One region of the Rhodococcus sp. NPDC059179 genome, then DNA from elsewhere that is predicted to be linked to it. Evidence: riboswitches for the same ligand, from Rfam matches in the RefSeq annotation. Region 1 holds a riboswitch; the other holds the start of a gene.
What was found. A riboswitch is a leader RNA that binds a small molecule or an ion and turns the genes downstream of it on or off. The one in region 1 is predicted to bind S-adenosylmethionine.
Positions count from the first base shown of each region.

Region 2: linked by a shared signal. The riboswitch ahead of ACFXMV_RS04570 (aminotransferase class V-fold PLP-dependent enzyme) and the one ahead of ACFXMV_RS08435 (bifunctional o-acetylhomoserine/o-acetylserine sulfhydrylase) in region 1 are both predicted to bind S-adenosylmethionine.

Region 1 is NZ_JBHZBV010000003.1:25,136-28,531, reverse strand. Features, by position in the region: gene ACFXMV_RS08435 (bifunctional o-acetylhomoserine/o-acetylserine sulfhydrylase) at 1-1,234, opposite strand, end outside; SAM riboswitch class IV at 1,370-1,489, opposite strand; gene ACFXMV_RS08430 (amino acid permease) at 1,664-3,055, shown strand; gene hutH (histidine ammonia-lyase) at 3,133-3,396, shown strand, end outside.
Region 2 is NZ_JBHZBV010000001.1:982,900-986,295, reverse strand. Features, by position in the region: gene ACFXMV_RS04580 (hypothetical protein) at 1-58, opposite strand, end outside; gene ACFXMV_RS04575 (putative leader peptide) at 105-197, opposite strand; gene ACFXMV_RS04570 (aminotransferase class V-fold PLP-dependent enzyme) at 207-1,484, opposite strand; SAM riboswitch class IV at 1,530-1,645, opposite strand; gene ACFXMV_RS04565 (MarR family winged helix-turn-helix transcriptional regulator) at 1,744-2,217, opposite strand; gene ACFXMV_RS04560 (GDSL-type esterase/lipase family protein) at 2,370-3,396, shown strand, end outside.

The sequences.
Region 1 (3,396 bases):
CCAAGCCCGGGGTCACTCCCGATGCCAGCTGCTCCTCAGCGGACAGCTGCGAATGCGTTGTGGAGGCGGGGTGGATGACGAGCGAACGCACGTCGCCGATATTAGCGACATGGCTGTGCAGGGTGAGCGCGTTGACGAACTTCTTGCCCGCGTCGACCCCGCCTGCCAGCTCGAATGCCACGATGGCACCCGCGCCCCTCGGTGCGAGCTGCTGTCCGCGCTCGTACCACGGCGACGACGGCAGGCCGGCATACGCGACCGACACGACCTCGGGCCGGGCCTGCAGGAACTCGGCGACCCGGGTGGCGTTCTCGACGTGCCGCTCGATGCGCAGGCTCAGCGTCTCGAGCCCCTGGCTGATGAGGAAGGCGTTGAACGGCGAGACCGCGGCGCCCACGTCGCGGAGCAGCTGCACCCGGGCCTTGAGGGCGAAGGCGGGCGCGCCGAGGTCCGCGAAGACCGCGCCGTGATAGCTCGGGTCAGGGGTGGTGAAGTTCGGATGCCTGCCCTGGGTCCAGTCGAAGGCGCCGCCGTCGACGATCACGCCCGCGATCGCGGTGCCGTGGCCGCCGAGGTACTTGGTGGCCGAATGCACCACGATGTCGGCGCCGTGCGCGATCGGCTGGATCAGGTACGGCGTGGCGACCGTGTTGTCGACGATCAGCGGGATGCCGTTCTCGTGCGCAACGGCAGAGACGCCCGGGATGTCGAAGATGTCGTTCTTCGGGTTGGAGATGGTCTCGCCGAAGAAGGCCTTGGTGTTCGGCTTGATCGCCGCGCGCCACTGCTCGAGGTCATCCGGGTCCTCGACGAAGTCGACGGTGATGCCGAGCTTCGGCAGCGTGTAATGGAAGAGGTTGTAGGTGCCGCCGTACAGCCGCGGGCTGGAGACGACGTGGTCGCCTGCCTCCGCCAGGTTCAGGATCGCAAACGTCGCCGCGGCCTGTCCCGATGCGAGTAGGAGCGCGGCGACGCCGCCCTCGAGGGCCGCGATCCGCTGTTCGACCGCGTCCTGGGTCGGGTTCATGATGCGGGTGTAGATGTTGCCGGGCTCGGCGAGACCGAACAGCGCGGCGGCGTGGTCGGTGTTGTCGAAGGTGTACGAGGTGGTCTGGTAGATCGGCAGGGCGCGGGCCTTGGTGGTGGCGTCCGAGGTCTGGCCGGCATGGATCTGCTTGGTCTCGAAGCTCCAACTGGTGGTCGGATCGGCCTCGGGGCTGCTGTTCTCGCTCATGTGTTGTCTACTCCAGGATGTGGGGAGATCGGCGCCGAGCGGGCGCCAAGGGGCAACAGTTTGGGCCTATCTTCGACAACAACACATGGTGAACCTCCGGTGGGTCGTGGCCCGGTTTGTGGGTCCGTCCCAGCGGACCCGCGCTTGTCATCCGAAGACTGCTCCGCGGACAACCCGGTCATCACCCGGGGCACCCCACCGCGGATGGAGGGTTGCCGACCAGCTAGCCGGGGCTTGATGCTGGTACTCATGACCGCAGTCGAGTTTAGCGGCTGTCGTCGCGCGGCCGAAAGCGAGGGCTGTCGGCGGAGGCGTCGGCGCGGTCGGTCCGCGGGGAGTCGAGGGTGACGCGCCGCGGCGTGACCTGTGCAACAGGACTAAACTGCCTGCGTCGTTGAAGTATCAAGCACCGTTCGCAGGAGACCGATAGTGAAAGCCGCCGCCGTGGCGCTGACCCGAGGTCTCACCGCCCGGCACATCCGATTCATCGCACTGGGCTCGGCCATCGGAACGGGGCTCTTCTACGGCTCCGCCGCCGCGATCGAGCAGGCAGGGCCGTCCGTGCTGCTCGCCTACCTGATCGGCGGCGTCGCGGTGTACCTCGTGCTCCGTGCGCTCGGCGAGATGGCCGTCAGGAACCCGGTGTCCGGGTCGTTCGGCGAGTACGCGAGCAAGTATCTCGGACCACTCGCCGGGTTCATGACGGGGTGGACGTACACCTTCGAGATGATCGTCGTCTGCCTGGCGGACGTGACCGCGTTCGGCGTCTACATGGGCTTCTGGTTCCCGGACGTGCCACGGTGGATCTGGGTGCTGGCGATCGTCTTCTTCATCGGCGCGATCAACCTGCTCAGCGTCAAGGTGTTCGGCGAACTCGAATTCTGGTTCACGCTGATCAAGGTCGCCGCCATCGTGGCGATGATCGCGGCAGGAGTCGCGATCCTGATCTTCGGGTTCGGTATCCACGACACCGGCACCGGGGTCAGCCAGCTGTGGAGCGAGGGCGGGTTCTTCGCGACCGGCTTCGGCGGTTTCGTCGGCTGCTTCGCGATCGTGGTCTTCGCCTTCGGCGGGACCGAGATCATCGGCGTCACCGCGGGCGAGGCGCAGGACCCGGAGCGGACCATCCCGCGCGCGGTCAACACGGTGCCGATCCGGATCATGCTCTTCTACGTGCTGACGCTGGCCGTGATCATGGCGATCAACCCGTGGCAGAGCATCGGGACCGATGGCAGCCCGTTCGTGCAGATCTTCCAGGGGCTCGGCATCGGCCCCGCAGCGACCGTGCTGAACATCGTGGTGATCACCGCGGCTCTGTCCGCGATCAACAGCGACATCTTCGGCGCGGGCCGGATGATGTACGGGATGGCGCAGCGCGGCCAGGCGCCCGCGATCATGCTGAGGGTCTCGCGGAACGGCGTGCCGTGGATGACCGTGGTGATCATGACCGTCGCCCTGCTCGTCGGGGTGCTGCTCAACTACGCCATCCCGGACTCGGTGTTCCTCGTGATCGCCTCGATCGCCACGTTCGCCACGATCTTCGTCTGGCTGATGATCCTGCTGTCGCAGTACCGCTCCCGGCGCCAGATGAGCGCGGACGAGGAGTCGGAGCTGAAGTTCCCGGTGCCGTTCTGGCCGTACGGGCAGCTGCTGGCGATCGCATTCCTGGTCTTCGTGATCGTCGTCCTCGCCTTCTCCGCCGATACCAGGGTGGCGCTGGTGGTCGGGGCAGTGTGGCTGATCCTTCTCACCCTTGCCTACCTCCGCTTCGTCCGACCCCGGCCGGAATCCGAGCAGGAACTCGTCCGTCAGCCGTCCTGACGACGATTCCCCCGCGCCGAGCCCGCCGCGGCGGGAGGATGTGTGCAGCAGTTCGCTTCCCGACGGAGGAGCCCGCGGTGGACAACACCGGACCGGTCGTGGTCGGCGTCGGCGCCCTGACGCCAGACGAGGTGCTGCGCGTGGCGCGATCCGGCGCCCATGTGTGGCTGTCGGAGGATGCCGCGGCAGCGATGGCGGCAACCCGGGCGCGCATCGAGGAGCTCGCGCAGGATTCCGGTCCTGTGTACGGCGTGTCCACTGGTTTCGGTGCGCTGGCCACCCGTTACATCCCTCCCGAGCTGCGCGCCCAGCTGCAACGCAGCCTGATCCGCTCGCATGCC
Region 2 (3,396 bases), on a different contig from region 1:
CTGACAATTCGACCGCCACGTGCAGCGGCCGGGTACGGAAAGACGAATAGGCAGACATGGGTCTCCTTGGGGATGCGTGTGAGCTGGGCGAGCTGGGGACGAGCTCAGCTCAGACACATGCCCGACGCGGTACGGCAGAGATCCACATGCCGACGGCACCACTGGGCGTCAGTCGCCAGGATCGTCACGGGTGCCATGGCGCGAGTTTACCCGGCGAACCCGATCGCGGGGCGACGCCCGTCCACCAGTTCCCGCAGCGCGGCCACCAATCGGTCCACGTCGGCGGCGTGGCTGCCCAGGCCCAGGCTCGCCCGGACGGCGCCGTCGGGTCGGCCGAGCCTCGCGAGCAACGGATGCGCGCAGAACCGGCCGTCGCGGACCCCGATGCCGTGCCGGTCCGAGAGATGGCTCGCCGCCTCGCGGGGCGCGCATCCGTCGACGGTGAAGGTGACGATGCCGACCGAATCCGGTGAATCGGACCAGATCCGGAGCAGCTCGACGCCGTCGATGCCGCGCAGTCCGTCGACGAGCCGGTCGCACAGGACCCGCTCGTGCCGCTCGGCCGCGTCTGCGTCGAGGCCGGCCAACGCCTCGCAGGCCGCCGCCAGCGCCGCGACGCCGAGCACGTTGGGGGTGCCGGCCTCGTGCCGCTGCGGCGCCTGCGCCCAGTCGACGCCGCCAGCCGAGACCTCGCGGGTGGCACCGCCGCCGACCAGGTAGGGCTCGGCGGCGTCGAGCCAGTCCCGCCTGCCGACGAGCGCGCCCGCGCCAAAGGGTGCATACAGCTTGTGGCCGGAAAAGGCCAGGTAGTCGACGCCGAGCGCGGCGATGTCCACCCGCCGGTGCGGGAGCAGCTGGGCGCCGTCGACCAGGATCCGCGCGCCACAGGCGTGCGCGACCTCGGCCAGGCGCGCGATCGGCAGCACCTCGCCGGTGACGTTGGAGGCGCCGGTGACGGCGAGCAGCGCGGCGGGCCTGGTGCACAGTTCGGCGACGATCCGCTCGACGGTCTCGGCCACGGTGTCCGCGGACCGGACGATCCGGGCGCCGTTCTTCTTCCAGGGCAACAGGTTTGCGTGGTGCTCGATGTCGAGGACGACGGTGTCGCCGGGCACGCAGCCGGCGAGCAGGTTCAGCGAGTCGGTGGTGTTGCGGGTGAACACCACCACGTCGTCGGGCCGGGCCCCGACGAATCCGGCCACCGTGTCGCGGGCGCCCTCGTAGCTGGCGGTCGACACCTGTGAGGCGTAGCCGGCGCCGCGGTGCACGCTGGCGTAGTAGGGCAGCAGTTCCTGCACCCGCGCGGTGACCTGCGCCAACGCAGGCGCACTCGCCGCGTAGTCGAAGTTCGCGTAGGTGCAGGTCCCGCCGCCGGACAGCGGGACCGACAGGTCGGCACCGGAGACCGCGGCGAACGGGCGGTCGGCGGAGCAGGCGTCGGCGGCGAGAACGGCGGTGGTGGCGGCGGTGAGAACAGCAGTCATCAGATATCCCTCGGTCAGGGACCCGTGTGCGTTTGGTAGACAACGAGCCCGCGCTTGCCGGGTCCGGTAGTGGACCGCAGCCAGGTCGTCACCCGGGGCACCCCACCGCGGTGGAGGGTTGCCGGCCAGCAAGCCGGGGCTATCTGCTGGCACTCATGACCTACGGCGAGGATTGCAGCCCTGGCCGCGTGTTGTCAACCTTCTCCGCGGGCTCACCCGCTCCCCATCCCTCGACCTCTCTCGCTCCGCTGCCCGCGAACTAGTCGGACACGTGGGTGGCTTCGGGGTTGGTTGCGTCACGGACAACGCGCAGGGCCGCGGTCAGGGCTTCGAGCTGGTCGGGGGTGAAGAGGCCGGTGAACCAGCGGTCGATGCCTTCGAGGTAGGCGGGGAGGATTCGTGCGACGCAGGTGGCTCCCGCCGCGGTGAGTACGGCGCAAGAGCTGCGGCGGTCTTTCGGATCGGCTTCGCGGCGGGCGAAACCATTGCGCTCCAGGCGATCTACGAGTCGGGTGGCTCCGCTGGTGGACAGGCCCGTCTGAATGGCCAGATCGGTCATGCGGAGTTTGCGTCCCGGCGAGCGGGTCAGGCGTAGGAGTGCGTTCAGGTCCAAGCCTGAGAGACCGTTCTCTTTCCAGATCGGGTCCAGGCGCGCGAGGAGCCCTTCATTGGCCTCGAACAGCAAGCCGACGGCGGTGAGCCTGGGGTCGTCGAAGAGATGCTTGGGGTCCACGTGAGCAGCGTAGACCAGACCATTGCGTCGGGGATAGTTGACATGCGGAACATTTTGCGTATGTTGTTGACAACGCAATATTCCGCACAGCAACAAAATGGAGGGTTTCGATGACCACACAGGAATGGATCGCCGGATTCCGTGCACCGTTGGTGAACCCGGGCGAGGAGATTCGGCTGGCCGAACCGCGCGGATTCGCCGGGGAGACACTGCGGCAGGTGGTGCGGCTCGCCGGCGGCGGCGAGCGGCTACGGGTGCGGCTGACGAATCGGTACTCGGATCGGGAATTGGTGATCGGGGTGGCACGAATCGCACTACGTAAGAGCGGGCACGAGATCGTGGCCGAGACCGATACTGCGGTGCGGTTCGGCGGGGCCGACCAGGTGCGGATTCCGGCGGGCGGGGAGATCGTGAGCGATCCCGTCGCGATGGAAGTCGAAGCGGGACAGGAAATCACGCTGACTCTGTACCTACCCGAGGACACGGGCCTCGCGGCGTTCGCGCATATGCCCGCGGCGTCCGGCTGGATCGTGCCGGGCGATCGGACGGGTGACACCGCCCTGCCCGACGCCGAGGAAACCATCTCACGGTTCTTCCTCACCGGAATCGATGTGTTGGCCGCGGCCGGGACACCGGTACTGGTGGCCTTCGGCGACTCGTGGTTCGAGGGTGTGGGATCCACGCACGGGGAGAACCGGCGGTCGGTCGACGCACTCAATTCCTCGCTGTCCCACGGATGGGTGGTGAATCAGGGCATCGGCGGTAACCGTTTGCTCAGCGATCAGGTCGGCGAGCACGCGCTGGCCCGGTTCGAACGGGATGTGCTTTCGGTGCCGGGCGTGGCGGGCGTGTGGGCCAACTTCGGGATCAATGACCTGATTCTGACGGGAGCCGCGCCGGTCGATGCCCTGATTGCCGGGTACATTGAGCTGGCGCGGCTCGCACATGCAGCGGGGCTGCCGATCTACGCCAATACGATCGGGCCTTTCGCCGGGGTGATCTACCCGGGCATGAGTGTGGCCGAAGGGATTCCGGTGCGGAACGCGGTGAACGCGTGGCTGCGGGAATCGACGATCTTCGACGCCGTGTTCGATGTGGCGGCGGCGGTGGAAGATCCGAAGCGGCCGGACTTCATTCGGGCCGAGTTTGACAGCGGCGACGGACTGCACCTCAATGACG